Regions from separate parts of the Streptococcus equi subsp. zooepidemicus genome, predicted to be linked through region 1. Evidence: predicted binding sites of a transcription regulator. Region 1 holds the regulator's gene; the other holds the start of a gene.
The links. The regulator NrdR, encoded in region 1, represses ribonucleotide reductase genes. The targets are predictions, from matches to a motif close to ACACNATATATNGTGT.
Positions count from the first base shown of each region.

Region 2: the regulator NrdR is predicted to act here: its motif matches at 6,758-6,773, upstream of nrdH (glutaredoxin-like protein NrdH).

Region 1 covers NZ_CP065054.1:1,795,049-1,806,161, forward strand. The annotation lists gene murC (UDP-N-acetylmuramate--L-alanine ligase) at 1-806, opposite strand, end outside; gene zapJ (divisome accessory protein ZapJ) at 850-1,443, opposite strand; gene I2432_RS08540 (pilus expression-regulating Snf2 family helicase) at 1,647-4,739, opposite strand; gene der (ribosome biogenesis GTPase Der) at 5,074-6,384, opposite strand; gene dnaI (primosomal protein DnaI) at 6,423-7,331, opposite strand; gene I2432_RS08555 (replication initiation and membrane attachment family protein) at 7,332-8,495, opposite strand; gene nrdR (transcriptional regulator NrdR) at 8,479-8,973, opposite strand; gene I2432_RS08565 (HAMP domain-containing sensor histidine kinase) at 9,163-10,653, opposite strand; gene covR (two-component system response regulator CovR/CsrR) at 10,657-11,113, opposite strand, start outside.
Region 2 covers NZ_CP065054.1:868,201-879,313, reverse strand. The annotation lists gene gyrB (DNA topoisomerase (ATP-hydrolyzing) subunit B) at 1-297, opposite strand, end outside; gene I2432_RS04175 (HAD-IA family hydrolase) at 298-858, opposite strand; gene I2432_RS04170 (FtsW/RodA/SpoVE family cell cycle protein) at 963-2,177, opposite strand; gene I2432_RS04165 (NADP-dependent glyceraldehyde-3-phosphate dehydrogenase) at 2,830-4,257, opposite strand; gene ptsP (phosphoenolpyruvate--protein phosphotransferase) at 4,459-6,192, opposite strand; gene I2432_RS04155 (phosphocarrier protein HPr) at 6,197-6,460, opposite strand; gene nrdH (glutaredoxin-like protein NrdH) at 6,883-7,101, shown strand; gene nrdE (class 1b ribonucleoside-diphosphate reductase subunit alpha) at 7,122-9,281, shown strand; gene nrdF (class 1b ribonucleoside-diphosphate reductase subunit beta) at 9,454-10,413, shown strand; gene I2432_RS04135 (chloride channel protein) at 10,498-11,113, shown strand, end outside.

The DNA.
Region 1 (11,113 bases):
TTTAAAATATTGTGACGCCCATAGGCCGGCAAATGAAATTGACCGATAAGCTTGTCATGATGCCTTACCTTAAAGTCTGAGCCATTTGTGGTACGTGTGATATCAAAGGCTACAAAATCATCAGTATCCCCAAAGCCATAATAGTAAATCGGTGCAGGAGAGCTAATCTTTCTTAATTCCTCATCTTCACCGTAAACAAAAAGAGCTTTTTTCACCTGCTTAGCATAGTCATTAAAGGCATTGAACACATCATCAAGACCCGTAAAATAATCAGGGTGATCAAAATCAATATTAGTGATAATGGAATACTCCGGGTGATAAGGCATAAAGTGACGCTCATATTCATCTGATTCAAAGACAAAATAACGAGCATCAGCAGCCCCATGCCCAGTACCATCACCAATCAAATAAGAAGTAGCCGCCATATGCTTGAGCACATGTGACAGCAGGCCTGTGGTAGAGGTTTTTCCATGAGCTCCTGCCACACCTAGGCTGGTAAACTGTTTCATAAACTCACCTAAAAACTCATGGTAGCGTTTAAAGGGCAGCTGATGACGCATCGCATAAGCGACCTCGCTATTGTTGTCCTCACGAAAAGCATTACCTGCTATCAGCTCCATATCCGGAGAAATATTATCTTCGCTAAAGGGCAAAATGGTAATACCTGCTTGCTCTAGACCTCTTTGTGTGAAATAATACTTCTCCACATCACTGCCTTGAACCTTATGCCCCATTTGATGGAGCAGCAGGGCTAAGGCACTCATTCCAGCTCCTTTAATTCCGATAAAATGATAGGTTTTTGACATGTTAACTCCTTTTAATGTTGACAGATATAAGGCTGTATAAAGCTTACTTAATATCCTCAAAGCGATTCAGGTTTAGCTCTTGAGCAATGGTCTTTTCACGATGATCTCTGTCTTCTTGATGATTGTAGATTTGGCTGCGCTTCAAAAAGTCATAATTATTTTTTTTGACAGCTACTTGGCTGGTATTTTGCGGCTCCTTATATTGACGAGGAAGCTCAGCTAAAATATAAGACTCTTGGTTTAATTTCTCTGTAAAACGGCTCAATTCTGTTGCTGGCTTTTTGGAAGAGACAACCCTACTTTGACCTTTCTTGGTTGCCTGCTTTGGGCTATAAGCCATATTTTTAGCAATATAAGCCTGTCTTTTTTCTTTGACAGCTTGCTTTGCTTGCCTTCTGGCCTTTTGAGCGTAGCTGTGATCCTCATTGACAGCTGGAGAATGATGAAGGGATTCTTTAGGGACGACAGGAGCTTTCTCAGCAAATTGATGGTCTCTTATGATGTCGTCGTAATGTTTGTCTTGATAGCTGCCAGCAATATTTGTGATCAAATCTTCGTTTTCATATAAAGCCATCTGCCTAGCTGACTCAATAATAGGCTCACCATCTGCAACCAGAGGAAACGCATGCTTTGTCATTCTATCTCACTCTCCTTCCTATAGCATTCCCTATTATAAACTAAATAATCCTATTTTTCAAAGTAATTCCTAAAAAGAAAGGCAGCAAAGCAAAAATGATGTGACTAGCTCATCACCTCTGCTCTCCTGCCTTATTTGTTTATAGAGGACGGACACTGGCTTTAGCTGATAAGCTTAAGAGCATGTGCTAAAAGCTATGTAGGCTAAGGCTGAAGGCCAAGGATCTCTTTGATCTCCTCGACAGACATGCTTGCCAGGCCTTGATTGCCATCTAAAACGGTGGTGATCAGATGACGCTTATTTTCCTGAAGCTCCAGCATTTTTTCTTCAATTGTTCCGCGTGTAATCAACCGGTAAACCTCTACATTGTCCTCCTGACCAATACGATGAGCACGACTAATGGCCTGCATTTCTACAGCTGGATTCCACCATAGATCAATCAAAATAACAGTGTCAGCGCCTGTTAAATTGAGCCCAACACCACCAGCCTTTAAGGAAATCAAAAAGGCGTCCTTTGAGCCATTATTGAAGGCACGTGTCATTTCTTGACGGTCATTGGCCGGTGTTGAGCCTGTTATGGTATAAGATGATAAGCCAAGCTGATCCATTTCCTGCTTGACAAGAGCCAGCATGCCCTTAAATTGTGAAAACAGCAAAGTCCTATGACCGTTTTCTTTGATTTGCAACAGCAGGGTTCTTAGATTGTCTAGCTTACCGCTTCCTCCTTGATAATCCATAAACAGGCTTGGAGTATCACAAATTTGCCTTAGACGTGTGATACCAGATAGGATTTCCAGTTTGCTGCGATGAATATCATCATCAGTTGCAGCAGACAGCCGCTCCTGCATTTGCCTTAGCTGGGCCAGATAAATCGCTTTTTGACCATCAGACATTTCATTGTAATAGCTCATCTCGATTAATTCTGGTAGCTCTGGTAAGACCTCCTCTTTTTTACGTCGCATGACAAAGGGCTTAATATAGCGAGAAACATCTTTAGCTTCCATTTTCAAAAAGGCTTTTTTAGACGGTAGCAGGCCCGGCAGAACAATTTGAAAAATGGACCAGATTTCAAGTAGCTTATTTTCAATCGGCGTACCGGATAAGGCAAAGCAGTTCTTTACGTCAAAGGCACGCAGGCTTTGAGCGATTTTGGTCTGAGCATTTTTAATCATCTGTGCCTCATCTAAGATTAAATAATCATAATCACTTGCCTGATAGGTCTCCAAATCCTGTCTAAAGGAGGAATAGCTGGTAATCGTCACCTGATGTCCTTCTCGAATAAGAGCATCTCGTGCTGGCTTTAGTCCATAGGATACAGCAACATCTATCTGAGGGGCAAATTTACTAAACTCATCTAACCAATTGTAAATCAAGCTAGAGGGTGCCAAGATAAGCACCTTGGAGGTCTTGGTTAGCCTGCTTGATAAAAAGGCAATGATTTGCAGCGTCTTGCCCAAGCCCATATCATCTGCCAAAATACCACCAAAGCCATACTTATCAAGCACAGATAGCCATTTGATGCCCTGCAGCTGATAATCTCTCACCTTGGCCTTAACGACTAGCTCTCCCAGCTCAAAGCGATCCGGGTGCTGCAGATCCTTGATTAGGGTCTCTAGCTCCTCAGAAAAATGGACAGAAGACAGATCCGAAAACAGATGAGACAGCTGGGTGGCAGCTATTCCTTCTAGCTGAAGGTGACCATTTGCCAGCTGCTTAGCTCTTAGCTCCTGTAAGCTACGACTGATTTTTTGTGTCTCTTCATCAAAAACGACCAGCTTGCCTGACTGATTGACAAAATAAGAGCTGTCACTAAATAAAGTGGCTAAGGCCTTTTCAATATCAGCCTGACAAACCGTTGAAAAATCAAAGGAAATATCTAAAAGACCACCCTCACGTTTGACCGTAAGCTGAGGGCTTTCCAGCAGGCGCTGCTCTTGAAGCTTAGAGGAGAGCTGAACCCTACCTAGACTTTCAAAATAAGGAACAGCCTCTGTAAAAAAGCGATACCAGTCCTTGGGATCAGTCAAGGCTTTTTTAGCAAAAAACTGCGGAGAGAGACCAAAGCGCTTCAAGGCACGATAAATACGGTTTTCTTTTTTATAATGGCTAGCAAAGGGGAGCTGATCTAAGCTCGCCTTATCACTGATCTGAATGCTCCCATAGTCAAAAATCAGCTGAGAGGTCAACTCGCCTTTTTCAGTAATATCAAAGACAAAAGTCACTTGGAAATCTCTAATATCAAAGCTTTTAGGAGCCTTCACCTGACCAAGCTCTCGAAATTCCAACAAGCTAGCTGCCAGCTTAGCCTGATCATCAAGATCAAAATGAATGTGCTTAGCCAAATCAGCCTCAATAGGGAGGCTACGAATAGCTTGAACCATTTTTTGCTGCTTCAGGCTTAGGTGATAAAAGGTGTTCATGTATAGCAGGTATTCATTATTGAAAAAATACTCTATATTTTTTTCCTTAATGTGAAGCTCAATAGAGCTGCGATGAACATCAACTGTAAATTGAAAGAGACCAGCCTCTGCCTCCAGGGGTCGAACATAAAGATGAGAATAGGTGTGAGAGGAGGTCTCAAATGAAAACTCATAAAGCCCTGTCAGCAGGTCAATGCCCTCCTCAAAAAAGCCTGCTGGTAACCGAAGATGACGAGCATGGTTAGGAAATAGCCATTCGTAATCTAGCTTATCTGAATGCGTTGATAAGCGACAAAGAAAACGAATCAAATCCTGGCTAGCCTGATCAAACTGCAATATGGAAAGAGACTCAAAATAATTCTTTCCAATCTGGTAATAGCCTTCGATTTTGACCAAATGGATAAAAGCCTTAATATCTCGGATAACATAAGCCTTCTCGCCGGGCAAGCGATTTATCTTAAGGCTCCACCAGTAATCAGACGAAAAGGGGCTTTTGGCACCAAAGGCTAAAAGCCTATATTTGGTCGTGTCGTCCTCATTCATTTGCAAACTGTCCAAAAAAAGACTGCCAAAGGAGGTCAATTTTTTAGTCTCCTCCTTACTTTCCAGCTGGCTGTTAAGCTGCTCTGAGAGCGACTTGCCCTTCTGATTATTTTTCAGAAAATATTCTAGAGCAGCAATGTGCTGGCAATACTGCTTTCGCTCAAAATAATCACACTGACACCTAATATCCTCATCATTGATACCGTATTGAACCTGATAAGTATCCACCTCTGCCCAAATAAGATCAGTCCTGTCATCTATGATTTTCACCAAGCCCTGCTCATAAAGCTCGATGCCTTGATTGCGAATCCGCCCCGGAATTAATCTAGCCATATCTGCTCCCACCTTTTTGCTTATCCTTTTATTATAACAAACTTCAGCTTAGATTTCCTGCAAAAATCTCTCTTAAAGGCTATTAAAACATATTTGAATAGCTGTATATAGCTGTTCTGATAGGCCTAAGGCACTAAAAAATCACTAGCCTAGGGCTAATGATTATCAGGTTATATTAATGCTTGGCATGCCTTGCTTGCTGGTAAGCTCTATTGGATAGCAGCCTCTCATTTCTGGTAAGGCTTATCAGTCAAAAGCCTTAGCGCACAAGGTCTAGACACCGCACATCAACAGCGCTCGCTGCTTTCAACGCTAAAAAGAGCAATAAGAGGGCCTATTTACGATTGCGCGCAATCAGCTTGATTGGTGTTCCTTCAAAGGTGAAAGCAGCACGAATCTGGTTTTCTAGAAAGCGCAGATAGGAGAAGTGCATAAGCTCTTCTTCATTCACAAAAACAACAAAGGTTGGCGGCTTCACAGAAACCTGTGTAGCATAGAAAATCTTTAGACGCCGTCCCTTATCCGTCGGGGTTGGGTTGATCGCAATAGCGTCCATGATCACATCGTTTAAAACAGCTGATGAGATCCGCTGGCTTTGACTATCACTGATACGCTTAATCAACTGAGGAAGCCTGTTTAAACGCTGCTTTGTAACAGCAGAAACAAAGATAATTGGTGCATAGGTCAGAAATTGAAATTGATCGCGAATATCAGCCTCCCACCTAGCTACTGTATGATTATCCTTTTCAATGGTATCCCACTTGTTAACAACGATAATCATGCCCTTACCTGCCTCATGCGCAAAGCCTGCAATCCGCTTATCATAGTCACGAATGCCCTCCTCGGCATTAATAACCATTAACACAATATCTGATCGGTCAATGGCACGCATGGCACGCATTACTGAGTATTTTTCGGTATTTTCATAGACCTTACCGGACTTACGCATTCCTGCGGTATCAATCATGGTATAGGCTTGACCAGATTCATCGGTAAAGCTTGTATCAATTGCATCACGAGTCGTACCAGCAACTGGACTAGCAATAACACGCTCTTCTCCTAGGATCGCATTAATCAGGCTTGATTTTCCAACATTTGGACGTCCAATTAGGCTAAAACGAATCACATCGTCGTTTTCTACTGGCTCTTCTATCGGCAGGTTATCAATGATAGCATCTAAAACATCACCCGTACCAATACCATGAACTGATGATACCGGGAAGGGATCTCCTAAGCCAAGAGAATAAAAATCATAAATATCGTTTCGCATCTCTGGATTGTCCACCTTGTTGACAACCAAAATCACTGGCTTGTTGGTACGATACAAGAGCTTAGAGACATATTCGTCTGCATCAGTAACGCCCTCTTTACCAGAAACCACAAAGACAATAACATCTGCCTCGTCCATCGCAATATGAGCCTGATGCTTGATTTGCTCCATAAAGGGAGCATCAACGTCATCAATACCACCTGTGTCAATCAATGAAAATTGGCGGTTAAGCCATTCACCAGTCGTGTAAATACGATCGCGAGTAACCCCTTCGACGTCTTCAACTATAGAAATACGCTCTCCTGCAATTCGGTTAAATAATGTGGACTTTCCAACATTAGGACGTCCAACAATGGCAACTGTAGGTAAAACCATGATTCTCCTTTTCTTTATCTCATTATCCATCACTTGAGCTAGCCCTGGCGGCGATTAACTCCTTCTAAATGGCATTCACGCGCTAAATAACGCACACGCTCCATAACACGCTTGGCCTGCCAGGTCTCATCATTTCCTTTGATCTTTGCCCATTTTCTCTCCAAATCTGCAAAGCTGTAATTAGAGGTGAAAAAGGTTGGCAAATCCTCTAGCATACGATGCTGCAAAATAACCTGTAGCACCTCATCACGCACCCATGAGGTCGCCTGCTCTGCACCAATATCATCTAAAATTAAAACAGGGACATGCTTGATGGCATCAATCTCTTCTTTGACAGAGCCATTTGAAATGGCATTTTTAACATCAATCGTAAAGCTAGGAAAATGAAGAAGAGTTGTTGATACACCCTTTTTTTCAGACAATTCATGTGCCATAGCAGCCATCAGATAGGATTTCCCGACCCCCATATCGCCATAAAGGTAGAGACCCTTTTGCTCTGCCGCTGGATACTGCTCAACAAAATCCAAAAGCTCTGAAAACACCTGCATACGACTGGCATTGTTAACATCAACAGCTGACAAAGAAACCCTACGATAAGATCTTGGCAGACTAACCAAATGAATCCGATCTGCAATAGCTGCCTGCCTTTGGGCTTCAACAAGCTCTCTTGTCTCTAGGTAAGACACGTCTGCATAGCCCTCGTTCATGACCAAAATGGGCTGATAGCCCTTAGCAATATAGGTCTCATCACCTGTCTGGTATTTCCGGCGCTCAACTAAAAACTGGTTGAACTTTGATAAACTCAGCTTTATTTCTGCCTGAGATAGCTGGTGAGCCTTGATAAACTCAGCCACCTCCTGATCAGCAAGTATAGCCTCAATCAGCTCAGCACTAGCTACACGACTAGCCTGTCCCAAATGCTCTACCATTTTCCCGATCTTTTCCATCTAGTCACCACTCTTTCCTAGGTTCTCCAGCCTTTTTAAGGCAGCCTGCTTAAACTGCTCTAGCTTTGCCTGCTCTTCCTGACTTGTTTTTTCTTGATAATCCGGATTGCTCCACTTAGGCACATTGGACTGCTGTGACTTTGCCTGCTGCTTACGCTCACCAAAGGCGCGTGTCTTGATAATAGCAGCCTCTGCTGTCAAAATCTGCTGGTAAGCAAAATCATTTGCCATTTTCATCAGATAAGTCTTGTGAAGATTAGCTGACTTGGTCTTATTGAAGGTATATAATACCATAATATTGATGACCTCGTCTAAGAAATTCATGCGAGCTAGAGTAAGCAACAGATCCTTTTCGTCCTTTGTGACTCTGGCTCGCCTAGCTTTTTTGATCTTCTCCAAAAAGACAAGTGGGGTGTCCTGCTTAGACTCTCTAAGAATAACCTGCTCAGCCGGTGAGAAAGTCTCTGTATTATTTTGAAGACCCTCTTGCTGCTTCTTGACCAGCATGCGCTCTGGGCGAATACTGCCGCCGACTGCTGTTGCCTTAGCCAGCTGATAGGTATCAAACCAAGTTAGGTGGTATTGCTCAGAAATACTATAAAGACTGATAACGTCCTTTTGATGATTCTCAAACCTAAGGCCGTCACGCCGCATTAGCTGCTGAAAGCTGTCTAAATCAAAATTTATCTTTGATGGCTGAGGCTGCTTGAGCTCCTGAGAGTCTATTCCAAAAACATCTGAAAAGGTCTTTGAGATATTTCTAGCCTGGTTGGGAATCACCATTTGCAGGTCCAAAACCGCTACATCTCCAATCTTTTGCTCTAAAAGCCTACGATAAATTGGGTTATTTAAAAAGGCTTCCCTGCCCAAGGGCTGATGCAGCTTAATCAGATAAGCCTCTGGCAGCTGATACAAAACCAGCAAATCAATAGCTGTCAGCATAACCAAGGCTTCCTCTAAGCGCCTCATTCCAAACTGCAGATGGTTTAAAATATCACTAAATTTGTGGGCTCCTGAGCCATCGTCAAAAAAGTGAACCAAATACTGATAAACTGCCACTGCGTCATTTCCAATAATAGGAAAATACAGCTGAATCAGGCTGCTTGAATCGTATTGAACCTGATTATGCTTAATATAAGAAAAGGTATCAATAGGCTTCATCATCTACACTGCTCTTCTTTTTTCCTCTAACACGATTAGTAATCTGCTGTAGGAGCTCTTCAATTTCGTCTAAATCCTTAAAGCTTTTATAGACACTAGCAAAACGGACATAGGTAATCTCATCAAGCTCTGCTAATTCCTCCATCACCAGATTGCCAATAACAGTGCTTGACACCTCATTTTCATAGGCTGTACGAACCTTCTGCTCAATGCGAGAAATGAGATTTTCAATGTCAGTACTTGACACCGGACGCTTTTGGGCACTTTGAACAACGCCATTTAAGATTTTATCTCTTGAAAACTGCTCCCTAGTCCCGTCCTTTTTGATCACTAGTAATGGAAGCTCTTCTAAGCGCTCAAAGGTTGTAAAGCGCGTGTGACAGCTTTCGCATTCTCTGCGGCGACGAATCGTATTGCCATCTTCTGCCTGTCTACTATCAACAACACTTGACTTATTATAGTTACATTTCGGACAACGCACGCAAACACCCCAATTCTATCGTTAATCTAATACCCTATTTTACCATAATTTTAGGGATAACAAAAGAATAGACAAGCACTCAGGTTTGCCTCCAAGACCTCTCCTTCTCTGATAAGCACCTCATCATCAAGCCACACACCAGAGCAGTCAAAAGCCTGAGCATCTACTAGATACTCAGGCAGGTATGAGCTATAAGCCTTGATGATCAGCTAAGGGAATCCGCAAAATAAAGACAGAACCTTTATTTAGCTCACTCTCAACCTCCATATGTAAATGGTAGCCATCAACAATTTGCTTTAAAATGGATAAGCCAATTCCAAGGCCTGCTTGGGTGCTGGTTCGATTTCTGGACCTATCGGTGCGGTAGAAGCGCTCAAAAATATGCTTAATGTCCTCTTCTGAGATCCCCTCACCTCTGTCCTTGACCTTAACCACAGCCTCCTTACTAGCATTGACTGATAATTCTATAACGATTTTCTTTTCTTTTCTAGAATATTTGACCGCATTATCAATCAAAATCATCAGGGCCTGCTCAAAATGATTTTTATAAATCTTGGCTAAGGTTCTTTGATTTTCAGAATACCAGGTAAAGTCAAAATCCTCACGCAGGACCCTAAAATTACCAACAACGGTCTCAATAGAGCCCTCTAGGGTAGTTGTATCGTTTTGATGCCCCTCAAAGGATCCCTGTACTCGGATCATATCAAGCATGTCATTGATCATGATAGCCATCCGGTCGACCTCATGCGCAGCTGCGGTAAGGCTTTCATCTAAAATAGCACTATCGTCCTTGCCCCAGCGCTGCAATAATCCAATATGCCCCTTGATAATGGCAACTGGCGTGCGCAGCTCATGGCTAACATCACTGATAAACCTCGATTGCAATCGTGTATGCGTCTCAATCTTATCAAGCATTTTATCAAAGATAACGGACAATTCCTCAATTTCATCACCCGAGGAAATACCCGAGCGCAGCATTAGATTATCTGGATTTTTGGAAATTGTCCGCATCACATCATGAAGATTGTTCAGAGGCTTCAAGAAATTGCGTGTGACAATTAAGATAATGAAATACGCCAGACCAACCCCAAAGAGCTCAACCACCAAAAGCCAAAAGAAAAGGCGTGCTCTGATCATATAGTAGTTTTCCAAGTCATGGAAAACCTGAACATAGCCTACAAACTTCCCTGTCTTATTAGAGTAGACCTTCTGAGTCATTGAAAAGCCCTTGTATTGCTCCTCAATGTGGTCCTTGGTTACCTTACCAATAGTTCCGTTTAAGCCTGGCGAGGCCTCTTCGTCATCTGTTGTGAAGATCATTTGCTTATCAACATTGTAGACGTAGATATCCTCATTGGCATTGAGCGTATTGGTAATATCTCGTTCACTTCTGATAATACGACTACCATTTGCGTCATCAATCTTTAAATGCGTTCTATCGTTTTTATAGAGAACCTCTGCTAAATTCTCTAACGTAAAATTAGAGTCCACCTCAGAAAGACGAACTCTAACAATGTTAACAGCCTGAAAAATAGTTTGTTTTTCTCGTTTCAACAAAAAGTAGTTTGTCGAAATATAAGCGAGTAGGGTAAAGGCAGAGAAAATGCAAAAGAAGAGAACGAAAAAAAGATTCGATAAACGTTTTGGTAACGATTTCTTATATTTTTTCTGCTTTGCCATCAATTATTTCTCGCGAATCACATAACCCATTCCACGAACAGTTTGAATGTAAGATTCTTTCCCAGGGATATCTATCTTCCCACGAAGGTAACGAATATAAACATCAACAACATTGGTCTCAACAGCCTCGTCATATTTCCAAACGTTAGACAAGAGCTCCTCACGAGTCATGACACGATTCATGTTTGTCATCAAAATATTAAGCAGGTCATATTCACGCTTAGTCAGTGAAATCTCGTCATCACCGCGATTGACAGAGCGGTTTTGAGGGTTTAAGACTAAGTCGCGGTAAACGCCTTGACTAGGAGTCTTTTTCTCTGACTCAATGTCCTGACGACGGAAGATAGCACGAATACGTGCCAGCAATTCTTCAATGGCAAATGGCTTCACGATGTAATCATCAGCACCACGATCCAAGCCGGCTACAACGTCCATAATAGAATCACGCGCTGTCATCATC
Region 2 (11,113 bases), 930 kb from region 1:
AGCAGGCCGGCCTGTCTTGGCTTGAATATCAACTGGGATACCACGTCCGTCATCAATAACTGTAATAGAATTATCTGCCTCAATAAAAACCTGAATATGGCTGGCAAAGCCTGCCAAGGCTTCATCGATAGAATTATCAACGATCTCCCAAACTAGGTGATGTAAGCCCTCCTTGGCAGTTGAGCCAATATACATTCCAGGACGCATGCGAACAGCCTCGAGCCCCTCTAAGACCTGAATTTGGCTAGCGTCATACTCTTGAGCCTTGTCTTCTAATTGTTTATTTTCTTCAACCATCTAATCTACTATCTCCAATAGGTTTTTTCTGCCATCAACAAGCAGGGTATCAAAGCCTGCTGCTTGTCCTGCTTCTATATCAAGTCTGCGATCACCAATCACTAAGCCCTTGCTGATTAGGTACTTTTCCTTCAAATAAAGCAAGCTCTCAGGGTTAGGCTTTCTGGCAAAGCCATTTGAGGCGGTAACAACCTCGGTAAAATAGCCTAAAAGCCCAGCCTGCTCCAGCAAATCATTGACCTGATGATCACGATGGGATATTAAAAAATTGCGCGAGCCTGATGCCACAATCCTTTTTAGAATATCCTTTGCACCTAGGCACCAAATAGGATTGGCTAATTTCTTAGCCTCGTTCGCCTTGTAATATTGTAAAAATTGCGGTTCGTTGGGAGCAAATACTTGAATGGCGGTTGCTGTTGATTCCTTAAGCCTTTGGTAAACGGCATCATGGCTTGCAGACAGCTTAAAAAAATGCAGCGTCTCAATAAAAGCCTGGGTAGAAATTTCATAGTTATCCAAGAGAGTGCCGCCCAAATCCCAAATATAATCATGATAATTCATAACCTTAATTATAACATATTTTTCTTTATTTTTATAGCGATTAAACAAATAAAAAAAGGCTGATTGGCAGCTCATTCTAACCGAACAAGAGCCAAACATGCCTCTTAAACATAACGTGAGCTTCTGCTAAGCTCATGCTCGCTTTGCTTTTCATGAGCAAGGACGTGCTGGTAGTTCATCGATAGGATCAGACCGACCCCAATCAGATTTGAAATCAACGAGGAGCCGCCCTGAGAAATAAAGGGAAGTGGAATACCGGTCAAAGGCAGCAGACCAACTGCTGCGCCAATGTTTTCAAAAATATGAAATAGTATCATCATGATAAAGCCGGTTGAGATATAGGTGTAAAAAAGGTTATTCGATGCAAAGGTCACCCTAAGCATGCGGTAAATCAGTATTAAATACAAGATCAGTAAGCTAGCTGCACCAAGAAAGCCAAAATTTTCAGCGATCACTGTAAAAATCATATCACTCTCTCTGACTGGCACTGACAGCTCAAGCTGATTAAAGCCCTTCCCAAAAAAGCCACCACTCCCAATCGAAATCATACTTTGCGTCTGCTGATAGGCGATGGTATCTGAGAAATCAAACGGTGTCAGCCAAGCTGAAATGCGATTCAATTGGTAGGTATCCATTCCCATTTTTAAAAGGAATTCTTTTCCCTCCGGCAACAAAAAAACAAAGAAAAAAGCTGAAACCAGCAAAAATACTAGCGCCAAGGCCGGTAAAATAAGCCACCAAGAAATCCCTGAAATTAAGATAATCCCAGCTAAGATGGCTAAAAAAACCATAGCTGTTCCTAAGTCCTTTTGCAGTGCTAGCAGGACCATGACCGGCAGCGTCAAGACAAGGTATAAGCCCAAAAGCTTCCAATCATCTAAAAATCGACTTCTCTCCTGCTTTCTCTTGAACCAGACCGTTAACCGAGACATTGCCAGAATGTAAGATATTTTCATAAATTCTGATGGTTGAAATAGGGTCGTTGAGCCAATCGTAATCCAATTTTTCGCCCCCGTAGCAGCTACCAGCCGAGGGCTAAAAAAGATGAGTGGCAGAACCATTAATAGCACACCCAAAAGATAAAAGGCAGGCGTTAATTTCCATAGAATCTCTGTGCTAAAAAACATTAGGGTAAAGGCAATCAAAGCTCCAAGAAGGATCCAGAGAACCTGTTGAAGCATAACAGTGGCTAGGCTTTGTGGAAAATCATGACTCGCCGCCACATACACAGATACCAGACCAAATATTAGCAAACAAAAAACGGGAAAAATAATGGCATAATCAAGACGTTGATCAATTAATTTTCTCTTGGGTAACATGATGTCCTACTTTCTAAACAAGGAAGCTAGCAGTCTAAACCATTAGTCTATATAAAAAAAGAAGCAAGGAGCTCTAGAGATGACCACCGCAGGTCATCACCCCTCAATCCCAGCCCTCTATCAAGGCAAGTAAAGCAAGCCATTAGTCCTCTTGCAAAGATACCAAAGCCTATATGAGTTTTCATAAGATCTCACACACTTCACTAAAAGAAGCAAGAAGCATAGCCACAGCCTTTGCCTATAAGCCTCTTGTGCACAAGGAAACAACTAAATCCAGTAGCTATCTCACAGCTCAAGAGGCAGACCGACAAGCAGCTCTAGTATTCATATTATAATGGAAAGCCCTCAAAATAGCAATGATAGATATTAAGCCTTTCACCAAGCTTTTGAACCATCAGCTATTTTAGCAGCTTCCTTGACCTCAATGGCTAGTCCTACTGGCTGTTGGCGAGACTTTGTACACTCACATCTTAAGGAGATCAAAACACTCTAAACTTTTTTACGACCCCAAAATCATTAAATATTTAAATCTCATCTTTGAGGTTGGGACAACTCACCTTCTTGCATAGCTAGCTGTTAAAACTAGAGACACAAATAAAACAGCCGCACAAATGTGCGACTGCTTTCAAACTAAGATACCCTAGCTTTTTTGTTATTGAATATCAAATACGACTGATTTGAGACTTGTCATTGCCTCAATTGAATATTTGACCCCTTGAACACCAGCTCCTGATTTCTTAGCCCCTAGGAATGGGAAATTATCTGTACCACGTTGGGTTTTGTTGTTAATGTGTACTGTACCAACCTCAAGCTTCTCAGCAATAGCAAAGGCCTGTGGGAAATTAGTCGTAAAGATAGACGCTTGCAAACCGTATTCAGATTGATTTGAAATGCTGATTGCCTCTTCTACAGAGCTTACACGAATCACTGGCAGCACCGGACCAAATGGCTCCTCCCAAGCCAAGCGCATATCAGTTGTTACTCTATCAAACAAGATAGGACAAATTAAATTACCGTCACGCTTGATTTCAGTAAGCGCCTGTGCTCCCTTGTCTGCTGCATCATTAACCAGACCTTCAACAAAATCTGCCGCTTTGGTATCAATCAATGGTGTGATGTCAGCATTGTCCTCTGGCATACCGATAAGTAATTTCTCAACTAAGCCCTTAATCTCTGCTACCAGCTGGTCTGCAACGCTTTCCATAACAAGCACACGCTTAACTGCTGTACAGCGTTGACCTGAGTAGCCAAAGGCACCTGCAACAATGTTTTTAGCAGCTAAGGCAATATCGGCATCTTCTAGGACAATGGCTGAGTCCTTACCACCAAGCTCAAGCATAATTGGACGCATGCCGGCTAATTTACCAATCCGCTCTCCGATTGGCGTTGAACCTGTAAAGTTGATAAAATTGACAGCCTCATGCTCAACAATGTAATCACCAATAACTGAGCCGCGTCCAGTGATGGTATTAAAGACTCCAGCAGGAAGACCTGCTTCTGCAAATGCCTCTGCTAAAAGCAAGCCAGAAATAGAGCCCTGTGTCGGCGGCTTAAGAGCCACGACATTTCCTGCAATAAGGGCTGGAGCAATCTTTGAGCCTGCCAGGTTAATCGGGTAATTGAAGGGTGAAATCGCAAGCACAAGTCCCACTGGCTCACGACGTACGATCGCAATCTTTTTCTTGCTAGCGGCTTCAAAGCTGCCACCCTCAAGGACCTCGCCTTCCATACGAAGCCCTTCTTCTGCTGCATAGTTAATAATTTCTGCTGTACGAATAACCTCACTAATAGCAGCCTTATAACCCTTTGCGACCTCTTTTGAGAGAACAGCACCAATCTTCTCAGCATCACGCACCAAAATATCAGCAGCCTTGTGCAAATAAGCAGCACGCTCAACATAAGAAAGCGCTCTCCAATCTGCAAGAGCAGCGCGAGCTGACGCATAAACCTGATCAACCTCTTCACGAGACATAGCTGGTACACTACCTAACTCCTCGCCGGTTGCTGGTGCATAGATCTTGATCTCATTTTCAGAGAGCTTCCACTCACCATTCACTAAATTTTTATATTGTTTAGCCAAACTTTTTTCTCCTTTTATAATGGTACTATTATTCTATCACTTTTTTAGCATATTTCAACAATTCGCTACAGGAAGAGTCTGAAAATTCTGATAAAACTTGAAACATCAAACTACTTTATAAAGCAAGCTTTCATCTGGATCTGATTAGTCATTTTTCTAGTAAAAAAGAGCCGGACAAAACCAGCTCCTCGTTATTTCTATTTAAGCTTCTGTAATATACTCTTTGGCAAGCTCAAGAACCTCTTCAGCAGTTGAGCATTCTGTCAGTGCACGATGAGCATACTCTGCCATTTTCGCTGAATCAAGCTTTTTCATCAGGCTACGTGTGCGAAGCACAGATGTTGCTGACATTGAAAATTCATCAAGCCCCATACCAACAAGAAGCGGCACAGCCTGTTGGTCACCTGCCATTTCACCACACATACCAGCCCACTTACCTTCAGCATGAGCTGCTTTGATAACATTGTTAATCAAACGAAGGATTGATGGGTTATATGGCTGGTAAAGGTATGACACTTGCTCGTTCATGCGGTCTGCTGCCATTGTGTACTGGATAAGGTCATTTGTACCAATTGAGAAGAAGTCAACCTCCTTGGCAAATTGGTCAGCAAGCATTGCTGCTGCTGGGATCTCAATCATGATACCAACCTGAATATCGTCTGCAACCGCAACACCCTCAGCCAGCAAGCTAGCCTTTTCTTCTTCAAATACGGCTTTAGCAGCACGAAATTCCTTTAGAAGGGCAACCATCGGGAACATGATACGCAATTGACCATGCACAGAAGCACGCAGCAAAGCACGAATTTGTGTGCGGAACATAGCATTACCTGTTTCAGAGATTGAAATACGTAAGGCACGAAAACCAAGGAATGGGTTCATTTCCTTTGGTAAATCAAAGTAAGGAAGCTCCTTATCCCCACCGATATCCATTGTACGAACAACAACAGGCTTGCCGTTCATTCCTTCAAGAACAGCCTTGTAGGCTTCATATTGCTCATCTTCAGTTGGGAAATCTTGAGAATCCATATAAAGAAACTCAGTACGGTAAAGACCTACCGCCTCAGCACCATTATCGTTGACACCTTCAACGTCCTTAGGGGTACCGATGTTTGCTGCTAATTCAAAGTGCTTGCCATCTGCTGTGACAGTTTGTGCGTCCTTAAGCAGAGCCCACTCAGCCTTTTGCTTCGCATAAGCCTCTCCAGCTTCCTTGAAAGCAAGAATCTGCTCCTCACTTGGGTCAATAATAACCTCACCAGTGATACCGTTAACAGCAATAAGGTCACCATCTTTGACACGCTTAGTAATATCATTTGTACCAAGCACAGCCGCAATCTCAAGTGTACGGGCCATGATAGCCGAATGACTCGTACGTCCGCCAATGTTTGTTACAAATGCTTTTACAAATTGTTTGTTAAGCTGTGCAGTATCTGAAGGAGTCAAATCATGTGCAATAACAATTGCTTCTTCATCAATTGTAGCTGGATTTGGAAGCTTAACACCTAATAAATGAGCCAAGACGCGCTTAGCAACATCTCGAATATCAGCTGCACGCTCTTGCATATAAGGATTGTCTTCCATGCCTTCAAAGATTGTGATGAACATATCAGTCACTTCTTTTAGACCTGTTTCAGCATTCGTTTGCTTCGCACGAATAGTCTCTTTAATTTGGCTGATCATCTCTGGATCAGCAAGAACCATCAAATGGGCATCAAAAACTGCTGCCGCTTCTTCGCCTAAGCTTTCTACTGCTTTTTCTCGGATAACAGAAAGCTCGTCTTGTGAAGCTTGTAATGCAACATCAAGGCGAGCTTCTTCTGCATTTGTATCCTCGACTGTGATAGTCTCAAATGACAAATCCGGCTGAACTAGCAGATATGCTTTGGCAACAGCAACACCGTCAGAGGCTGCGATTCCTTTAAGCATTTCTGTCATAGTCTTATGCCAATCCTTCTTTAGTCATAGTTTCTTCGATTGCTGCAATAGCGTCATCTGCATCAGCGCCTTCTGCTGTGATTGTTACGTCAGCACCTTGACCAACACCAAGGCTCATAACACCCATGATTGATTTAAGATTTACTGCTTTACCTTTGTAGTCAAGTGTAATATCTGAAGCAAATTTGCTTGCTGTTTGAACTAGCAAGGTAGCTGGGCGTGCATGAATACCTGTTTCTGCAACAATGTGAAAGTCTTTTGAAGCCATAATATGGTTCTCCTTTTGAATTGTGTATTTTCGAGCTATCACATGATAACCCTTACAATAAGTGATTATAGCACAATGCTTTTTTATTTTCAAGGTTAAATGTTCTAACAAGAAAAAATCATGAAACAGTTTTCTTGTATTTTCATTTGTTGTCAATATTTCTTACATGATGATTTTCATAATGTCAAATGAACCTTCCAACCTGATTAGTATGCATTTAAGAACTATAAGCCTCTTGTAGCAATTATCAGTGATAAGAGAGGATGACACAATATTTAGAAATATTCTCACACACAACCACAATATCTTGTGCTATTCCGAAATAAATCGTTTGCTTTTTAGGAACATTTTTTATATCCTATTAGAGTCATTTGATTTTTCCTAAAATTGAGTGAAAGACTATATAGTTGGAAGGACGAGCAATGATTACAGTATACTCAAAGCACAATTGCATGCAGTGCAAAATGACTAAGAAATTTTTAGAACAGCATGGAGCTGCTTTCCAAGAGATTAATATTGATGAGCATCCAGAAAAAGTGGATTATGTTAAGAGCCTTGGCTTTACTGCTGCTCCTGTTATTGAGACAGACCAGGTAGTATTCTCAGGGTTTCAGCCAGCAAAACTAAAAGATATTATTTAACTAGACAAGGAACAATTGATATGAGTCTCAAAGATCTTGGCGATATTTCTTATTTTCGCCTCAACAATGAAATTAACCGTCCTGTTGATGGTAGCATTCCGCTTCACAAAGACAAAGAAGCTTTGGAGGCTTTTTTTGCTGAAAATGTTATTCCTAACACCATGTCATTTTCTTCTATCAACGAAAAGATTGCCTATCTTGTAGACAATGACTATATTGAATCAGCCTTTATCCAAAACTATTCTCCTGAATTTATTAGCCACCTAGCCAAGAGCATTGAGGCAGAGGGCTTTCGCTTTAAATCATTTATGGCAGCCTATAAATTCTACCAGCAGTACGCCCTAAAAACCAACGATGGCAATTTCTACCTAGAGAGCATAGAGGATCGCGTCCTGTTCAATGCCCTTTACTTTGCTGATGGCGATGAAGCATTAGCTAAGGACTTAGCCATTGAAATGATTAATCAGCGTTACCAGCCTGCTACTCCTTCTTTTTTAAATGCTGGACGAAGCCGCCGCGGTGAGCTGGTTTCTTGCTTTCTCCTTCAGGTGACAGATGACATGAATGCCATTGGCCGCTCTATTAATTCTGCCTTGCAATTATCCCGCATTGGGGGTGGTGTTGGCATTAGCCTATCCAACCTTCGTGAGGCTGGCGCTCCAATCAAGGGCTATGCCGGAGCTGCTTCTGGTGTTGTGCCTGTGATGAAGCTGTTTGAGGATAGCTTTTCTTATTCGAATCAGCTAGGCCAACGCCAGGGGGCTGGTGTGGTGTATTTAAGTGTCTTTCACCCTGATATTATCGCTTTTTTGTCAACCAAAAAAGAAAATGCTGATGAAAAGGTGCGGGTCAAGACATTGTCACTTGGTATTACTGTACCAGACAAATTCTATGAGCTTGCCCGTCACAATGATGACATGTACCTTTTTAGCCCTTATAGCGTTGAAAAAGAATACGGCCTACCATTTAACTACATTGACATTACTAGCATGTATGACGAATTGGTTGCCAATCCCAATATCACCAAAACGAAAATCAAGGCACGTGATTTAGAGACGGAGATTTCCAAGCTCCAGCAGGAATCTGGCTATCCATATGTTATCAACATCGACACTGCCAACAGGTCAAACCCTATTGACGGTAAAATCATCATGAGCAACCTATGCTCAGAAATTCTACAGGTTCAAACGCCTAGTCTCATTAATGATGCGCAGGAGTTCGTCAAAATGGGAACTGATATTTCCTGCAATCTGGGATCAACTAATATCTTAAACATGATGACGTCACCTGACTTTGGTCGTTCCATCAAAGCTATGACACGTGCCCTGACTTTTGTCACTGACTCCTCTAATATCGAAGCAGTCCCAACCGTTAAAAATGGTAACAGTCAAGCACATACCTTTGGCCTTGGGGCTATGGGGCTTCATTCCTATTTGGCTCAGCACCATATCGAATATGGCAGTCCAGAATCTATCGAATTTACTGATATTTACTTTATGCTGATGAATTACTGGACGCTTGTCGAATCCAATCAGATCGCTCGCGAGCGGCAGACAACCTTTGTTGGCTTTGAAAAATCAACGTATGCTAGCGGCACTTATTTTGACCAATACATCACAGGAGAATGTGTGCCAAAATCAGAGCTGGTTAAAAGTCTTTTCAAGGATCACTTTATTCCGCAAGCAGCAGATTGGAAAGCACTGCGTCAATCGGTTATGGCTGATGGGCTTTATCATCAAAACCGTCTGGCAGTTGCTCCTAATGGATCCATTTCCTATATCAACGACTGCTCTGCTTCGATTCACCCGATTACTCAGCGGATCGAGGAACGTCAGGAAAAGAAAATTGGTAAGATTTATTACCCAGCCAACGGCCTATCTACAGATACCATTCCTTACTACACATCTGCCTATGATATGGATATGAGAAAGGTGATTGATGTCTATGCAGCTGCTACAAAGCATGTTGATCAAGGGCTATCGTTAACACTCTTTTTGCGCAGCGAATTGCCAAAGGAGCTCTACGAATGGAAAACAGAAAGCAAGCAAACCACTCGTGACTTATCGATTTTGAGACATTACGCCTTTAACAAAGGGATAAAATCAATCTATTATATCCGAACCTTTACCGATGACGGTGAGGAAGTCGGAGCTAATCAGTGTGAAAGCTGCGTCATCTAACCAAGTGAGTTGCAGTAAGGTGAACCAGTCCTTGATGTCAGTATCCAGCTGATGTTGGTGCACCTGTCCTAAGGATAGACCAGCACAGCAAAATAGCTGGCGCTAAAGCCAGCACTCAAGGCTCTCCTCCTAGCACTACCTAACCCTATATTACAATCTATCGGAGAAACCCATGACCACATACTATGAAGCAATCAACTGGAATGAAATCGAAGATGTCATTGACAAGTCAACCTGGGAAAAGCTGACGGAGCAATTCTGGCTTGATACACGTATTCCACTGTCAAATGACCTTGATGACTGGCGCAAATTATCTGCTGTTGAAAAGGATTTAGTAGGTAAGGTCTTTGGCGGGCTAACCCTTCTTGATACGATGCAGTCTGAGTCAGGAGTCGAAGCCATCCGCAAGGACGTGCGCACCCCGCATGAAGAGGCAGTTCTTAACAATATCCAATTTATGGAGTCTGTCCATGCTAAATCCTACTCATCAATCTTTTCGACCCTAAACACCAAAAAAGAAATTGAAGACATTTTTGAGTGGACCAACAACAACCTATTTCTTCAAAATAAGGCTAAGATCATCAACGACATTTATGAAAATGGCAGTGCCCTTCAAAAGAAGGTAGCCTCAACTTATCTCGAAACCTTTCTCTTTTATTCTGGCTTTTTTACACCACTCTATTATCTGGGCAACAATAAGCTGGCTAATGTCGCTGAAATTATTAAGCTCATCATTCGTGATGAGTCCGTTCATGGCACTTATATCGGCTACAAGTTTCAGCTGGGCTTTAATGAACTATCAGACAGTGAGCAAGAAAGCCTTCGTGACTGGATGTATGACCTGCTGTACCAGCTATATGAAAATGAAGAGCAATACACTAAGACCCTCTATGATGAGGTTGGCTGGACCGAGGAAGTGATGACCTTCCTACGCTACAATGCTAACAAAGCCTTGATGAACCTTGGTCAGGACCCTCTATTTCCAGACACTGCCAATGATGTCAACCCAATCGTTATGAATGGCATTTCAACTGGCACGTCAAACCACGATTTCTTCTCTCAGGTTGGTAACGGCTACCTTCTTGGCACCGTTGAAGCTATGACTGATGACGATTACAATTATGGACTATAGTCCAGCTTCTCATGAAGATTGGATTTGTCTATATTTTGGAGCCTGAGTAGTCTCAGGTTCTTTTTATCTGCTATAATAAAAGATATGATGACTCGATTGATTACTTTCTTAACATGGACGCTCCGGCTAGTGGTAGCTGGTGTGATTGCTGGTGTGGTGGCTTACGTGCTCACTCAAGCCATTCATTTCATACAGGCTCTTAGCTTTGGCTACCAATCTGGCTCCTTTAGCACCATGATTGCAACGGTAGCTCCAGAAAGGCGCTTTTTATCTCTATTGTTGGCTGGAGCTATTGCTGGTCTCGGTTGGCAGCTGCTTGCTAAAAAAGCCAAGCCTATTCAGCCTATCCAACAAACACTCAGTCAGCAAAAGGATTTCAGTCCTTGGTCCCAGTTTTGTCATGGCTGGCTGCAATTAATAACCGTCTCCATGGGAGCACCTGTCGGTCGTGAAGGTGCTTCACGTGAGGCTGCTGTGGCACTGACTGCCGCATTCAATAAGGCTATAAACGCCCCAGCAGCAGAGCAAGGATTGCTTTTAGCCTGTGCTTCAGGAGCTGCCCTTGGAGCTGTCTACCAGGCACCACTAGCTACAATTGTCTTTATCATGGAGGCTATTGTCAAAAAATGCTCAGTTAAACACATCTACGCAGCAGCTATAACTGCTTTCACTGCTGTTCAGAGTGTGCTTGTTCTAAGCG